Regions from separate parts of the Sporosarcina sp. P17b genome, predicted to be linked through region 2. Evidence: predicted binding sites of a transcription regulator. Region 2 holds the regulator's gene; the other holds the start of a gene.
What was found. The regulator CtsR, encoded in region 2, represses protease genes until heat stress. The targets are predictions, from matches to a motif close to ATGGTCAATAAAGGTCAAACA.
Positions count from the first base shown of each region.

Region 1: clpP (ATP-dependent Clp endopeptidase proteolytic subunit ClpP) is a predicted target of CtsR. The motif match lies at 1,636-1,656, and genes of this name have one in related genera.

Region 1 covers NZ_PDYP01000008.1:59,371-66,785, forward strand. The annotation lists gene whiA (DNA-binding protein WhiA) at 1-229, shown strand, start outside; gene CSV76_RS10815 (HPr family phosphocarrier protein) at 279-536, shown strand; gene clpP (ATP-dependent Clp endopeptidase proteolytic subunit ClpP) at 955-1,551, opposite strand; tRNA gene CSV76_RS10825 (tRNA-Arg) at 1,782-1,853, shown strand; gene CSV76_RS10830 (arsenic transporter) at 2,549-3,841, opposite strand; gene CSV76_RS10835 (ArsR/SmtB family transcription factor) at 3,832-4,143, opposite strand; gene CSV76_RS10840 (metal ABC transporter solute-binding protein, Zn/Mn family) at 4,277-5,248, opposite strand; gene CSV76_RS10845 (metal ABC transporter permease) at 5,310-6,179, opposite strand; gene CSV76_RS10850 (metal ABC transporter ATP-binding protein) at 6,179-6,919, opposite strand; gene CSV76_RS10855 (LemA family protein) at 7,325-7,415, shown strand, end outside.
Region 2 covers NZ_PDYP01000003.1:99,864-107,278, forward strand. The annotation lists gene CSV76_RS04530 (ATP-dependent Clp protease ATP-binding subunit) at 1-1,730, opposite strand, end outside; gene mcsB (protein-arginine kinase McsB) at 1,918-3,006, opposite strand; gene CSV76_RS04540 (UvrB/UvrC motif-containing protein) at 2,996-3,547, opposite strand; gene CSV76_RS04545 (CtsR family transcriptional regulator) at 3,559-4,029, opposite strand; gene bioB (biotin synthase BioB) at 4,386-5,387, opposite strand; gene CSV76_RS04555 (biotin transporter BioY) at 5,387-5,989, opposite strand; gene CSV76_RS04560 (hypothetical protein) at 6,117-6,314, opposite strand; SAM riboswitch class I at 6,479-6,590, shown strand; gene CSV76_RS04565 (bifunctional homocysteine S-methyltransferase/methylenetetrahydrofolate reductase) at 6,673-7,415, shown strand, end outside.

The DNA.
Region 1 (7,415 bases), on a different contig from region 2:
AACAATCGGAGCGGCACAAAGACAAGTTGAAAATATTAAGTTGATTGAGCGCACGATTGGTTTGGATCAATTACCAGAACGTTTGCAAGAGATTGCTCAATTACGTGTTGCGCATCAAGATGTGACATTGAAAGAGCTAGGCGAGCTGGTGACGGGTGCAACGGTCAGTAAGTCGGGAGTCAATCATAGACTGCGTAAAATTGAAGAAATTGCAGATCGGTTACGTTGAAATTACTAGTAGATCCTTCATGAGAAGAGGAAGAAAAGGAGCACACAATATGGTAGAAAAAACAGTAATAGTAGGAATTAAGCCTGGTTTGCAAGCGCGACAGGCAGCGTTGTTTGTACAGGAGGCCAATAAGTATACGGCTGATATTTATTTGAAGAAGGATAGTCGTCAGGTGAATGCGAAGAGCATTATGGGGATTATGAGTTTGGCGATTGCGAAGGGGACGGAGATCACGTTGATTACGGACGGGATTGATGAGGATTTGGCCCTTCAGAATTTGGCTGATTTAGTCGAAGTGGAGCAGTGAGTTGGATATGGGTGGCGATGACCTTTTGAGGTTTCGTCATCTTTTTTTGTTCTGACTTAATAAGGGGGTACGTGGAGAAGCCGTTGGTCTCCGTTCCAGGCGGACGCTTTCCTGCGGGCATGGCTTGAGCCTCCTCGTCCGCTTCGCTACCTGCGGGGTCTCAAGGCTCATGCTATTCCCGCGGGAGTCGCCGCCTTCCACTACGACCAACTGGTGTCTCTTTTTGGAGTTAGAACGCTGATACATTTGTGTTGTGAAGATTAAACCAAAATCAAAACCAAAATAAACCCAAACCCGAACTCAAACTCAAACTCAAACTCAAACTCAAACTCAAACTCAAACTCAAACTCATATAAAAACACAAAATAAAAAGGTTGTCGCGGAAGGCCTTTTGGCTTTCTGCGACAACCTGTAGTTGTTATTTCTTTTCGATTTCGTTGCGTTCTAGAACGTGGTCGATTAGGCCGTATTCTTTTGCGCGTTCGGCAGTCATGAAGTTATCGCGGTCTGTGTCTTTTGCGATGACGTCGATTGGCTGGCCAGTGCGATCTGCTAGGATTTGGTTTAGTTTTTCGCGTAGGTGCAAGATGCGTTTTGCGGCAATTTCGATTTCAGTTGCCTGACCTTGTGCGCCACCTAGTGGTTGGTGAATCATGACTTCTGCGTTTGGCAATGCGTAGCGTTTGCCTTCTGTACCGGCTGTTAGCAAGAATGCACCCATTGATGCTGCCATGCCTACACAGATTGTGCGGATGTCTGGTTTGATGTATTGCATAGTATCGTAGATCGCCATACCTGCTGTAATGCTTCCACCTGGGCTGTTAATGTAGATCGAGATGTCTTTTTCTGGATCTTCAGCTTCTAGGAAGAGCAATTGTGCAACGATAGAGTTGGCTACGTTGTCGTCAATGCCGCTACCCAACATGATAATACGGTCTTTCAATAGACGAGAGTAAATGTCGTACGCTCTCTCACCACGGTTTGTTTGTTCAATAACTGTAGGAATTAGATTCAATTAGACTTCCTCCTTTAATTACTTCATAATATTCGTTCGGTTGAAATCAGTTTGTATTTCAACTATAACTGTATTTTACCTATTAAGGTCAACAAAGGTCAAATCATTTGCCTTAAAAATACACATTGCTTTTCATTATATTCTAAGATACAATGGAAGATGTCTCTTACAGAAGAAAAGTTCTTTCTGTAGTGGAGTTATCATAGCTAAAGCTTGATCATACATGTTTCGTCCTCGTGGTGCAATGGATAGCACGTGAGCCTCCGAAGCTCAAAATGTGGGTTCGACTCCCGCCGAGGGCATCATAGTAAAGCGTTTGAACAGTTCGCATGTAGCGATTATGTTCAAACGCTTTTTTGTGTTGTCAATCAGACTACCCGAAACGACATCATGCTATTCATTTTCCCCTAATAGAACTTCTTTTAAACTTGTTTTTATGTTGGGGTTAAGTTGAAAGGTTAACGTGAATGGAAATGAGAGTTAGGTAGTGTTGGCATGGGGATGGAAGCTCCAGTTGGGGACGCTTTTCGAAGGGCGTGGCTTGATCCGCTTCCCTCGCTTTCAGCTCAGTCCAGGGTCTCAAGGCGCACGCTGATGCTCCCGGAGTCGCCCCAACTTCCGCTTCCAACCTTACATTGATAGTGCAATTATTTAGATCACTCACTGTAGATAGTATGTGAATTATTGTTTTGTCTTAACTTCTTTAGGTACAAGTACTGAAGTTCAAAACCTATTACAACACTAACTTTAATGAACAACAAAAGGTATCACCCACTTACATTGCAAGGAATTGGCGCGTAGGAGGGGCGACTCCCAGAGGATCAGCTCGACAGGAGAGACAACCAAGGGAGCTTGCGACTGGTTGGCTCACCGCGAGCCCTCTAGGAAAGCGTCCCCTCCGTAGCGCCAATTCCCGCCCCTAACCTTTGCCAGTTTCATGATTTCAACCTATCTTGTATCAAAGTCGCACCAGATTATAATTCCCCTCTCACTACCTTCAAGAAACCGTCAGCCACCACCATAACCCAGTCAACGTGATCAACAGCGTAGGCACGGTCAGAACTACTCCTACTTTGAAGTAATAGCCCCATGAAATACGTACGCCCTTTAGGGACAGTACGTGCAGCCACAGCAGCGTCGCAAGTGAGCCGATAGGTGTCATTTTGGGACCGAGGTCTGATCCAATAACGTTTGCGTAGATCAATGCCTCGCGCACATCTGGTGGAACTGCAGCGTCTTGAATGGCTAATGCGTCAATCATAACGGTCGGCATATTATTCATAACCGACGACAGAATTGCGGCAATGAAGCCCATGCCGATCGTTGCGGCATACAAACCATGTCCAGCCGTCCACTCGATCAATCCTGTCAATACAGACGTCAGTCCTACGTTGCGCAGACCGTAGACGACTACGTACATTCCGATTGAGAAGAACACGACTGCCCAAGGTGCGCCTTTGATTACGGTTTTGGTTTCTACTGCATCGCTCGTTCTCGCGATCAATAAGAATACAATCGCAATCGAACCGGCAATGAAGGAGACGGGTAATCCAATTGATTCGCTAATGAAGTAGCCAACGAGTAGGGTGCCGAGTACGACAAATGAAATCCGAAACATTTTGTGATCTCGAATGGCGCTAGCGGGTGTGCGCAGCAACTTTTCATCAAAACGTTTTGGAATGGATTTCCGGAAATAGATAAACAGCACGAGAATGCTTGCGCCGAGACTGAAGAAGTTCGGAATGATCATCCGGCTTGCGTATTCGGCAAAACCGATACCGAAGAAGTCGGCAGAGACGATGTTTACGAGATTGCTGACAACGAGAGGCAGCGACGTGGTGTCCGCAATGAATCCCGATGCCATGACAAAGGGGAGAATCATCTTCTCTTTGAAATCAAGCGCACGCACCATCGCAAGAACAATTGGCGTTAGGATCAAAGCTGCGCCATCATTCGCAAATAAAGCCGATACACCGGCGCCGAGTAGGATGACTAGCAAGAACATCCTGACGCCACTTCCTTTGGCAAAACGCGCCATATGTAAAGCGGACCATTCGAAAAATCCGATTTCATCCAAAATTAACGAAATAATAATTAGAGCGACAAATGTTAATGTAGCATTCCAAACAATCGCTGTTACGTCGATTACGTCAGTGAAACTGACGACGCCAGCCAGTAGCGCAAGAAGTGCACCGGCAATTGCGGACCAGCCGATTGATAAGTTTCGTGGTTGCCAAATGACGAAAATGAGCGTGAGTAGAAAAATCGAACTCGCTACTATTATTTGCATCGACTCTCCTCCTGTCGATCAATAGAAGGAACCGGTAATAACTTCAATAATTTGAGCAGTAAAGAATAGTGGGGATGGCTCGTATTGAGTGACCAGTATACCCAACGTCCGCGCCGTTCATCGCATACGATTTCGTCAGTTTTTAGTCTGCGCATATGCTGACTGACAGCGGGCTGCGAAATATCGAGTAAAGGCTGTACATCACAAATACATAAAGGTCTGTTTTCTAATGCTTTCAATAACTGTAAACGGGATTGGTCCCCGATAGTTTTTAAATACCTTTCCATTTGTTCGGGATTCATATAATTCTCCTTTATTCTTTAGTACAACTATCATATAAGCACGGACTTATATATACAATACTTTTTATAAACAAAAAAGGAAGCCACAGGGGAGTGTGACTTCCTTTTTGTATTAGGTCGGTTGACCGTGAGTTTATCGTTCTTTGCTCAACTCGTCATGAATTAGATCCATATTATACGTTAAATATTTTACATACGTATCGACTTCGTCACCAGGGTTACCAATTTCGTCAGAGTAGATCGGCTTTTCAGCAATAGGTACGCCGGTCTCTTCGGAAACAGTTTCCATTGGACGAGTATCCACGTTGGATTCTACGAATAACACAGGAACTTTGTGATCTTTAATATACTGAACAAGTTCTTTGATTTGTTTAGGAGAACCGTTCTCTTCTGTATCAATTTCCCAAATGAAAGCTTCTTTCAAACCGTAGTGGTCGTTCAAGTATTGGAATGCACGTTCACTTGTTATAAGCACGCGATTTTCTTCAGGAACTGTAGAAATGCGCTCTGCGAATTCGTCGTCAAGCTCTTGTAGGCGTAGAACATACTTGTCGCCTTGCTCTTGGATTTGTTCGCTATGTGTTGGGTGTTTTTCAATCAAAGCATCACGTATAGCTTCTGCCATTTTCACTCCAACAGCAGGATCAATGAACGCGTGTGGGTTGATTTCTTCTTCACGCCCATCATCGCCACCAAGATACTTAGGCTCAACATTTTCAGTCAAGCTGTAGATGTTTTCGTCTTTCTGTCCAACGGAATCCATCATCTTGAAGAACCAACCTTTTTCTCCGCCTTCAAGGTTTAAGCCGTTGTAGAATAAAACGTCCGCATCTGTTGCGGCTTTAATATCATTTGGCAATGGTTCATATTCGTGGGGATCCGTTCCAGTGGGTACTAGGTTATAAACCTCCACATAGTCTCCGCCAATTTCACGTGCCATATCTGCAATGATAGTAAACGATGTAACGACTTTCAACTTGTCACCCGTTTCCGCTGCTTTGTCGCCGTCTTCTGCGCCTTGCTTGCCTTTATCGTCATTGCCGCACGCTGCTAACATAAATACAGCGAGCAATGACAATGTCAGCCACTTTGCTAAGTTCTTCATGTAATCGTTTCTACTCCTTTATGGATAATAAATTTATATTTCCGCCGCAGCGGTTGAATCTTTAATTTGTAGCATTTGTAATCGCTTTGCGTTTCGCTCTTGAACGGATCTTGCTGACGATAATCCCTTGCTTAGGGGAGAATAGGAATGCCAAGATGAATATTCCTGTCGCTGCCAACGCGATAACTGGTCCTGACGGCATATTGTATAAGAAACTGAAGTACAGACCAATAATAGAAGATACTGCACCGAAGAATGCTGCGAGTACGACCATGATCGATAGGCGATTCGTTAACAGATACGCTGTGGAAGCGGGCGTAATCAACAATGAAACGACCAAAATCACGCCAACTGTCTGTAAGGAAGCGACTGTAACCAATGTCAGTAAAAACATAATTGTATAATGGATAAGCTGCGTTTTTAAACCGTATGCTGCAGCCATCGTTTCATCAAAACTGGAAACGAGTAGTTCTTTGAAGAACAACACAACGACTAGAATAACGACAGATCCGATAATCAATGTCAGCCACATATCCGATGTGCGGACAGACAAGACGTTACCGAATAAAATTTGCGTTAGATCGGTCGCACTTTTTGCCCGAGTAATTAAGATAATCCCGAGTGCGAAAAATGCGGAGAAGACAATTCCGATCGACGAGTCATTTTTAATTCGACTATTTTGAGAAATGGCTCCAATACCGAATGCGGTCAGAACGCCCGTCAACACAGCACCGTAGAAATAGTTGATACCGAGCATATAGGAAATGGCAATTCCCGGTAGAACCGCGTGGGAAATCGCATCTCCCATTAGTGCCATCCCGCGAAGAACGATAAAACTACCGATGACGCCGCAGATGACGCCGACCATAACGGAAGTGATCAACGCTTTTTGCAAGAAGCTATAGGTCATTAAATCTTGAATAAACTCCATTACATAGTAACCTCCAAGCCGTCGATCATAAATTCACGATTGTATGCTTTCGTCATATTGCCCGACTGGAAGACTTTACTAGTAGGGCCTGCATCAATTAACTCTTTATTGATAAGAATCAACTCGTCAAAATAACTTTTTACTTTTGATAAATCATGGTGAACAACGAAAATCACTTTACCGGCTGCTTGCAATTCGCGTAAGATCCCGATAATGATTTCTTCACTGGATACGTCAATTCCGACGAATGGTTCATCGAGGAAGAAATAATCTGCTTTTTGAGCGAGCGCACGTGCAAGGAACACACGCTGTTGCTGTCCGCCTGAAAGTTCACCAATCTGACGGTTTGCGAAGCTTTCCATGCCGACTTGCTTCAAACATTCCATAGCGAATTCTTTATCCGCTTTACGAGGACGTCTAAGTATACCGGTTCTTGGGTAGGTACCCAGTAAGACCGTGTCTTTTACGATGATCGGAAAGTTCCAGTCGATATTGGAACGCTGTGGAACATAAGCAATTTGTTTACGCATGGAATTCACAGTCTGGCTACCGATTTTCACGTCTCCATGATCTTTGTGGATCAAGCCGAGCATCGCTTTCAGTAACGTGGATTTACCCGCGCCGTTTGGTCCAAGCACACCAATCAAACTGCCAGCTCCAAATGAAAAAGATACATCCTTTACGACTTCATTGCCGTCATATGAAACACTAATATGTTTAACTGTTATCGGTTCGATCATACTGTATCCTCCTTCTTTCCCTCGTGCAACTTTTACGCAAAAAATAAAGCACTATTATATATGACTTGAGTAGAATTGTAGTTAATTTATTTATTAATATAAAGCAATAGTTTCCTTCACGCAACTCTAATGCATGATTAGGACTATATTCTTTCCCTCGTGCAACTTTAATAGTATAACTTACTAAAAATAATCTGTAAAGAGCTAATTGAAAATAAATTCCAAGCCGTATCAATGATTGTAGTGAGAAACGAATCATATTTAAAGTAGTCTATGCTTATAAATGAAAGTGAAACTAGACATACACCCAACTACTACCAGTTAATTAATTTCAACTGTAAGTTTGGGGAGTGAAAGAATAAGGGTAAGGATATACTAAAGAGATAAGGAAAGGAGTAGTGATCTATGAAGAAATTAGCTGGTCCGCTTATAGCCATTATAGTACTAGTTGTCATAGCTGCGATTATGATCGTACCTTCGTATAATAAGTTAGTGA
Region 2 (7,415 bases):
TCGGACATATCGATGCGAATCATTGCATCTTCATCGCCGAACATCACTTCTGCCAACGCACGGCCCAGTTCAGTTTTACCTACACCAGTTGGTCCTAGGAAAATGAATGAACCAATCGGACGCTTCGGATCTTTCAATCCTGCACGTGCTCGACGGATAGCTTTCGAAATAGATAACACAGCTTCTTTTTGGCCAATGACACGCTGATGCAAAATCTCTTCCATGTTCAGTAATTTAGCTGACTCTGTCTCTGCAATCTTGTCAACAGGGATTCCTGTCCACATCGCTACAACAGACGCAATATCATTTACTGTCACTTCGGATTCAGTCTGTCCTTGTTTTTCCTTCCAAGCGGCTTTCGTTGTTTCTAATTCTTCCTTCATCTTCTGCTCTTTATCACGATAAGAAGCGGCTTTTTCAAATTCTTGGCTTTGAACAGCTGCATTCTTCTCGGAACGAATTGCTTCAAGTTTTACTTCAAGCTCCTTCAAGTTAGGAGGAGTAGTATACGAGCGTAAGCGCACTTTTGATCCAGCTTCGTCAATCAAGTCGATCGCTTTGTCTGGCAAGAAACGGTCTGAAATATAGCGGTCGGACATTTTCGCTGCCGCTTCGACTGCTTCATCTGTAATCTTTACACGGTGATGCGCCTCATAACGATCGCGCAAGCCTTTGATAATTTGTATCGTTTCATCTACTGAAGGCTCATCAACTTGGATCGGCTGGAAACGACGCTCAAGTGCTGCATCCTTTTCAATATATTTACGATATTCATCAAGTGTTGTAGCACCGATACATTGTAGTTCACCGCGTGCAAGAGATGGTTTCAAGATGTTGGATGCATCAATAGCACCTTCTGCTCCACCTGCACCGATCAACGTGTGTAATTCATCGATGAATAAGATAATATTGCCCGCTTGACGGATTTCTTCCATTACCTTCTTCATTCTATCTTCAAATTCACCACGGTATTTCGTACCCGCAACGACTGTCCCCATATCAAGCGTCATAACGCGCTTATCACGTAAGATCTCTGGCACTTCGTTACTCACTACTTGCTGTGCCAAGCCTTCTGCAATTGCTGTTTTACCAACGCCTGGTTCCCCAATTAACACGGGGTTGTTTTTCGTGCGACGCGCTAAGACTTCAATAACGCGTGTGATTTCTTTGCTACGACCAATTACCGGATCCAATGTACCTTCACGTGCAATTTCAGTTAAATCACGTGCTAAGCTATCCAATGTCGGTGTTGCTGCTGATGCAGAATTCGCTGGATTATTAACTGAACTCTCATCATTACCAAGTAACTGAAGTACTTGTTGACGTGCTTTATTTAAACTAACACCCGCATTATTTAGAACGCGTGCAGCGACGCCTTCTCCTTCTCGAATCAAAGCCAATAAAATATGCTCAGTACCGATATAAGAATGCCCCAGTTTGCGTGACTCATCTACAGATAACTCGATAACTCGTTTTGCACGAGGAGTATAATGAACAATCGGACCCACGTCTTTAGAGCCCACACCTACCAAAACTTCTACTTCACGTTCAATAGTATCTGCATTCACATTAATTGCTTCAAGAGCTTTCGCTGCGATGCCGCCACCTTCTCGAATCAAACCAAGTAAAATATGCTCAGTACCAATAGATTCATGTTTTAAACGTATTGCCTCTTCTTGGGCCAGTTGTAAAACCTTTTGTGCACGTTGTGTAAATCGATTAAACATCATATTCATTCCCCTCTTTCCTTCATTCAGTGGACTATACTCTATGTTATGCAAAATAACGCATCGTTGCTTTGTTTCCTATCACTTATATATATTCAAGTCAGTTCGCGATACAACCAAATCCGCATATTGACTTTGACTATCTTTGATTAATTATAAATCTTCTTTATCCTACTTGCAAAAACTTTGCTCACGATGGATCAGTATCTTGCTCTGGTACAGAAGATTTCCCTACACCCAGCCGATTACGGAACAATTGTGCACGAAGGATATCACGCTCATCTGATGTTAATTCTGCACCCGCATATTGCTGAAGGAAACCCGGCTGCATGAAAATCATCAATTCATTCAAAATAGACATGTCGATATTTTCGAATATACCTAAATCAATACCCAATCGGACGTCAGACAAACATTTTGCCGCTTCTGCCGATGGTAAAATCCGTGAATGTGTCAGCGTCCCAAGCGCTCTGAATAATCTATTCTCCAAGTGAACTTCCGATTTGGCCAATAATAGTTCGCGTGATTTCTTTTCATGCGCTATCAGACGTTTCGCAATACTTTCCAAGTCTTTCAGGATTTCTTCTTCTGATTTGCCTAGTGTGATTTGATTGGAAATCTGATAAATATTTCCGAGCGCTTCGCTGCCTTCTCCATAACTTCCTCGTACGACCATTCCAAGCCTTGATATCGCTGGAATAATGCGTTCAATTTGTTTAGTAATCGTCAGTGCAGGTAAATGCATCATGACCGATGCGCGCATTCCTGTACCTGTGTTGGATGGACAACTAGTCAAATAGCCAAACGTCTCATCAAATGCATAGTCTAAATTCTTTTCTAACTCGCTGTCTACTTGATCAGCATGTTCATACGCCTGATCAATTTGAAAACCTGGATAAATGCATTGAATGCGAATATGATCTTCTTCATTCACCATAATACTGATTGTTTCATCTTCCGACAGTAGAACAGATCCGTGCTTTTTAGGATCAATTAACTGCGGACTGACTAAGTGCTTCTCGACTAAAATTTGTCTCTCAAGTGGTGTTAAATCTTTCATAGTAGTACCAGTAAAGTGGTGATCCTCCATCGTCTCGACTGCATGATTCAATGCCTCACTGACATCATTTGCATCTTCTTGCGACGCGCTTATTGGAAATAAGTGTTTTTGGAGGTTGCGGGCCAGTCTAATTCTTGTGGATAGGACGATGTCGGCGTGTTCCCCTTCTGCTACCATCCAACCCGTCAGTTCCTGTTTGATGAATTTTTCAAATGACATGTTGATCGTCACCTCCATCTTCCAGTTGCTGTTTCAGCTGATTCGCCTCATCCCGCAAAGATGCGGCTTCTTCAAACCGTTCATCTTCTACGGCCTCTCGCATTTTCGTACGGATATCTTCAAGCTTTTTCTTTAAGGCAAAACGTTCATTAAGCGAAACCGGTATTTTCCCTCGGTGTTGAGCGTGACCGTTGTGTAATTTTGCAAACACCCTTGGCAACTGTCCACGAAATGCATCGTAACATGTAGCACAGCCAAACTTTCCACTGTCGAGAAAACGATGGAAGGTTAAACCACAGTTCGGACATTTCGGACCATCCGGAAGCGTTTCACCGGTTTTCTGTTCTGGAAATATTTCAGAACCTCCTAACCAGTGTGCCAAGAATTGTTGAATCGACAAAGGTTCTTGATCAGGACTGAAAGAAAATGTCTGCGAATAAAATGCACATTTATCACATAAATGGCGCTCTGTTATACCATTTGGTGTTTCTTGTTTAAACACGACAGTAGCGGGTCGTTCTTTACAGTTTTCACAAAGCATCGGGACTCACCTCATTCTATCTCTTCATATATTAATGTAACTAACATGGCGCGAAGGATACGCGATCGCAGTGCATCACGCTCAGGCAACATATAACGCAGTGTTGTACGTCCCACTGCCGCGAGCATCAGTTTAGCTTCACGCTCTGTAATGACTTGTTCTTCAATTAAACGAATAATCACATCTTCCGCCATAGTGGAGGACGCTTCACTTTCTAAAACTTCTAGCGCTTGTTCAAGTAAGTCTTTTCGGGAGTTGGTACGCACGCGATAAATCCGGATGTAGCCCCCACCTCCGCGTTTAGACTCTACAGCGTAGCCACGCTCGACTGTAAATCGCGTTTTAATCACGTAGTTAATCTGTGAAGGAACGCATTGAAACTTCTCAGCAATCTCATTTCGTTTGATTTCAATAGAAGCACTATCTTCCTCTTCGATAATCGACTTCAAATATCCTTCTATAATGTCAGAAATATTACGCATCTCGTCACCTCGTTTCGCTCAACGTTCTAGTTGACTTTGACTATCTTTGACTTGATTGTATCGCAAAAATCGGACATGATGCAATTCATTTGTTTGTATGTATACCTGTTTAGGCTGAAAGGAAACCTGTTGCTAGGTTGTCACATTAGGCTATTTATTATTCAATTAGTTACCAGACAAAAACATAGTGAGTTGGTAGGGACTGTTGATTACACTCCAAACAGACGCTTTCAACTATGATTGGTTATTACAATCTTCTAAAAAAATATCGATTGAAAAATAAAAGACTGAAGAACAGATCCTCATAGCGGATCGTCTTCAGTCATATACTGTACAAAATTTTAGTTCTTTTCTCTTTATATAGTGATGGGTTCTTTACGCATTGGTTCTAGGTCGACTTCGAAGCCCATGTCTTCAAGCATCTTTAGATCTTGGTCATTTTCTTGACCGGCTGTTGTGAGGTAATCACCGATGAAGATAGAGTTTGCTGCGTAAAGACCTAGTGGTTGTAGACTTCTTAGATTGACTTCACGTCCACCCGAGATACGGATTTCTTTGCTAGGGTTAATGTAGCGGAACAGACACAGGACTTTTAGACAGTAGCGTGGGTCCAGTTCTGACGTTCCTTCTAATGGTGTTCCATCAACTGCGTGCAGGAAGTTTACAGGTATGGAGTCTGCGTCCAGTTCGCGCAGGCTACGTGCCATAGAGATAATGTCTTGCTTTGTTTCACGCATGCCGACGATGACGCCTGAACACGGAGAAATGCCTGCTTCTTTGGCCAATCCTACAGTGTTTACACGATCTTCGTATGTGTGCGACGTTGTTATACTTTCGTGATGCTCTGCGGATGTGTTCAAGTTGTGGTTGTAGCGATCTACTCCTGCCTCTTTCAAACGAGTCGCTTGTCCTGGCTTCAAAATTCCTAGGCAAGCACATACCGTCATTCCTTTATGCTTTTCTTTAATTTGTTTAACAGAGTCAATGACTATGTCCAGTTCACTGTCACGTGGTCCCCGTCCACTTGCAACGATGCAATAAGTGCCTGCTTTATTGGCTGCCGCACGCTCCGCACCTTCAAGTATCTCTTCTGATTTCATCATTGCATACTTTTCGACAGGCGCTTTTGAAACGATGGACTGAGCGCAATAACCACAGTTCTCCGGACATAAACCTGATTTCGTATTGATGATCATATTCAACTTTACTTTATTTCCGAAATAATGTGATCGAATCGAGTACGTTGCATGCAGTAATAATAGTAAATCTTCATCTGGGCTGTTTAATAGTGCAAGTGATTCCTCGTCGGTTAATACATGTCCTTCTAGTACTCTAGTAGCGAGTTGTTGGTAATTCATTATAATGTACGCCTCACTTTCAAGTGTTTTGATATTCTGAACGCAAACATGCCTGACAACACAGCTAGAATTAGATCTTTTGGCAGTGGAGGCATCATCCATAGCCATGCGATCTTATAAGAAAACACCTCGGGTGCAGCAGCCCACATCTTATACGCAAAATACATCCAACTTGTACCTAGTATGTAGTTGATTGCGGTAGCGACTAGCGCAGCGGTAATAAAAGCAGGCAGGGTCTGATTTCGCTCGACAATCTTTCCCGCTACATAAGCAATTAGAATGAAAGTAACAATAAAACCGAACGTCGGACTTAATATCTGACCGAATCCGCCTGAAAATCTTGCGAAGACCGGTGCACCCGCTAGCCCTATTAACATATACACCGTCATAGATAATGCACCTAGACGGCTGCCGAGTAATAGTCCCGATAAGATCGCGAAAAACGTTTGCAATGTAATAGGCACTCCACCAACTACTAAAAACGGCACGAAGGATGTAATATTTGCTCCAATCATCATTAATGATGCGAACATTCCACTGTATACAATGGTTAGTGCATTGAATCTACTGACCGGTCGACTCTCTGTTGCAGTTGCCATCATGTCACCTCTTTTTATATTAGTTACCATAAAAATAATAGAGGTTAACTCACATTGTGTCAACACTATTTATTTTTAAGTTAACTCTAAAAATAAATAAAAAAAAAGACTGCAGCATCATGCTGACAGCCTACTTCTTCTTATCAATCTGTTCTTCCTTTTCTTTACGGAACAGAACGCTTGAAATTAAACCACTAAATATTGCAGCTGCAATCGTAATGTACACGCGCATATCATAAGTAACTTCTTCGTAACTATTACCTATCATGATCCAAGCAAGAGTACCTACAAGAACAGCGATTGGAAATGAGTATTTAAAGAACCGCATAATTCCTCACCTTTTCAATTTACTCCTTTAACTTTATCATAAATATCGCAATTTCTCTATGTTGCAAATCCCGACTACGAACTTCACTGAATGTTCACTTGACGAAGAACAACAAAGCCGCTATGATGTGGTTAGAATAATCAAAATAATTGAATAAGAATCGTATCTTATCAAGAGAAGCTGAGGGACTGGCCCGTCGACGCTTCAGCAACCAGCCGTTTAGGCAAGGTGCTACTTCCAGCAGTCTGTCAAATTGACGCACTGAAAAGATGAGAGGGAACTAGTCATTGAGATTACAAAGCCTTCTAATATACTTGAAGGCTTTTTTTGATTAGAAAAGCAAAGGGGAGATGGGAACATGTCATTGCTAGAGAAACTACAAACAAATGTCCTAACAGCAGATGGGGCAATGGGGACGATTTTATATTCTTACGGAATTGATTATTGTTATGAAGAGCTAAACATAGAAAAGCCCGAAATTATAGAGCAAATTCACCAAGACTATATCGCAGCGGGTGCAGATATCATCCAAACGAACACATACAGTGCTAACGCGATTAAATTAGCTCGCTACGGTTTAGAAAGTCATGTGACGGAATTCAATAAAGCAGCCATCCAAATCGCAAAGCGCGCAGCAGCACCTGGCGGACAATTCGTTCTTGGCACAATCGGCGGTCTACGTGGCATTCGTAAAAGTGATGCTACATTGGATGAAATAGAAAAAGTCGTATTAGAACAAGCAAACGCATTATTAACAGGTGATCCCGACGGTCTTTTATTGGAGACCTATTATGATTTTGAAGAATTGGCATCTGTTGTTAGCACATTAAAGAAAGTTACGGACGTGCCATTAATTGCACAAGTTTCTATGCATGACCCCGGTGTACTTCAAAACGGACTTTCATTAAACGATGCTCTTCACCAACTTGAGTCTCTCGGTGCAGACGTTGTAGGCGTCAACTGTCGCTTAGGACCTTACCACACGATTCAAGCATTCGATAATGTCACGTTACCGAAAAAAGCATTTTTATCAGCTTATCCAAACGCCAGCCTATTAGACGTAGAAGATGGACGAATAGTCTATGAATCAGAGGCAGAGTA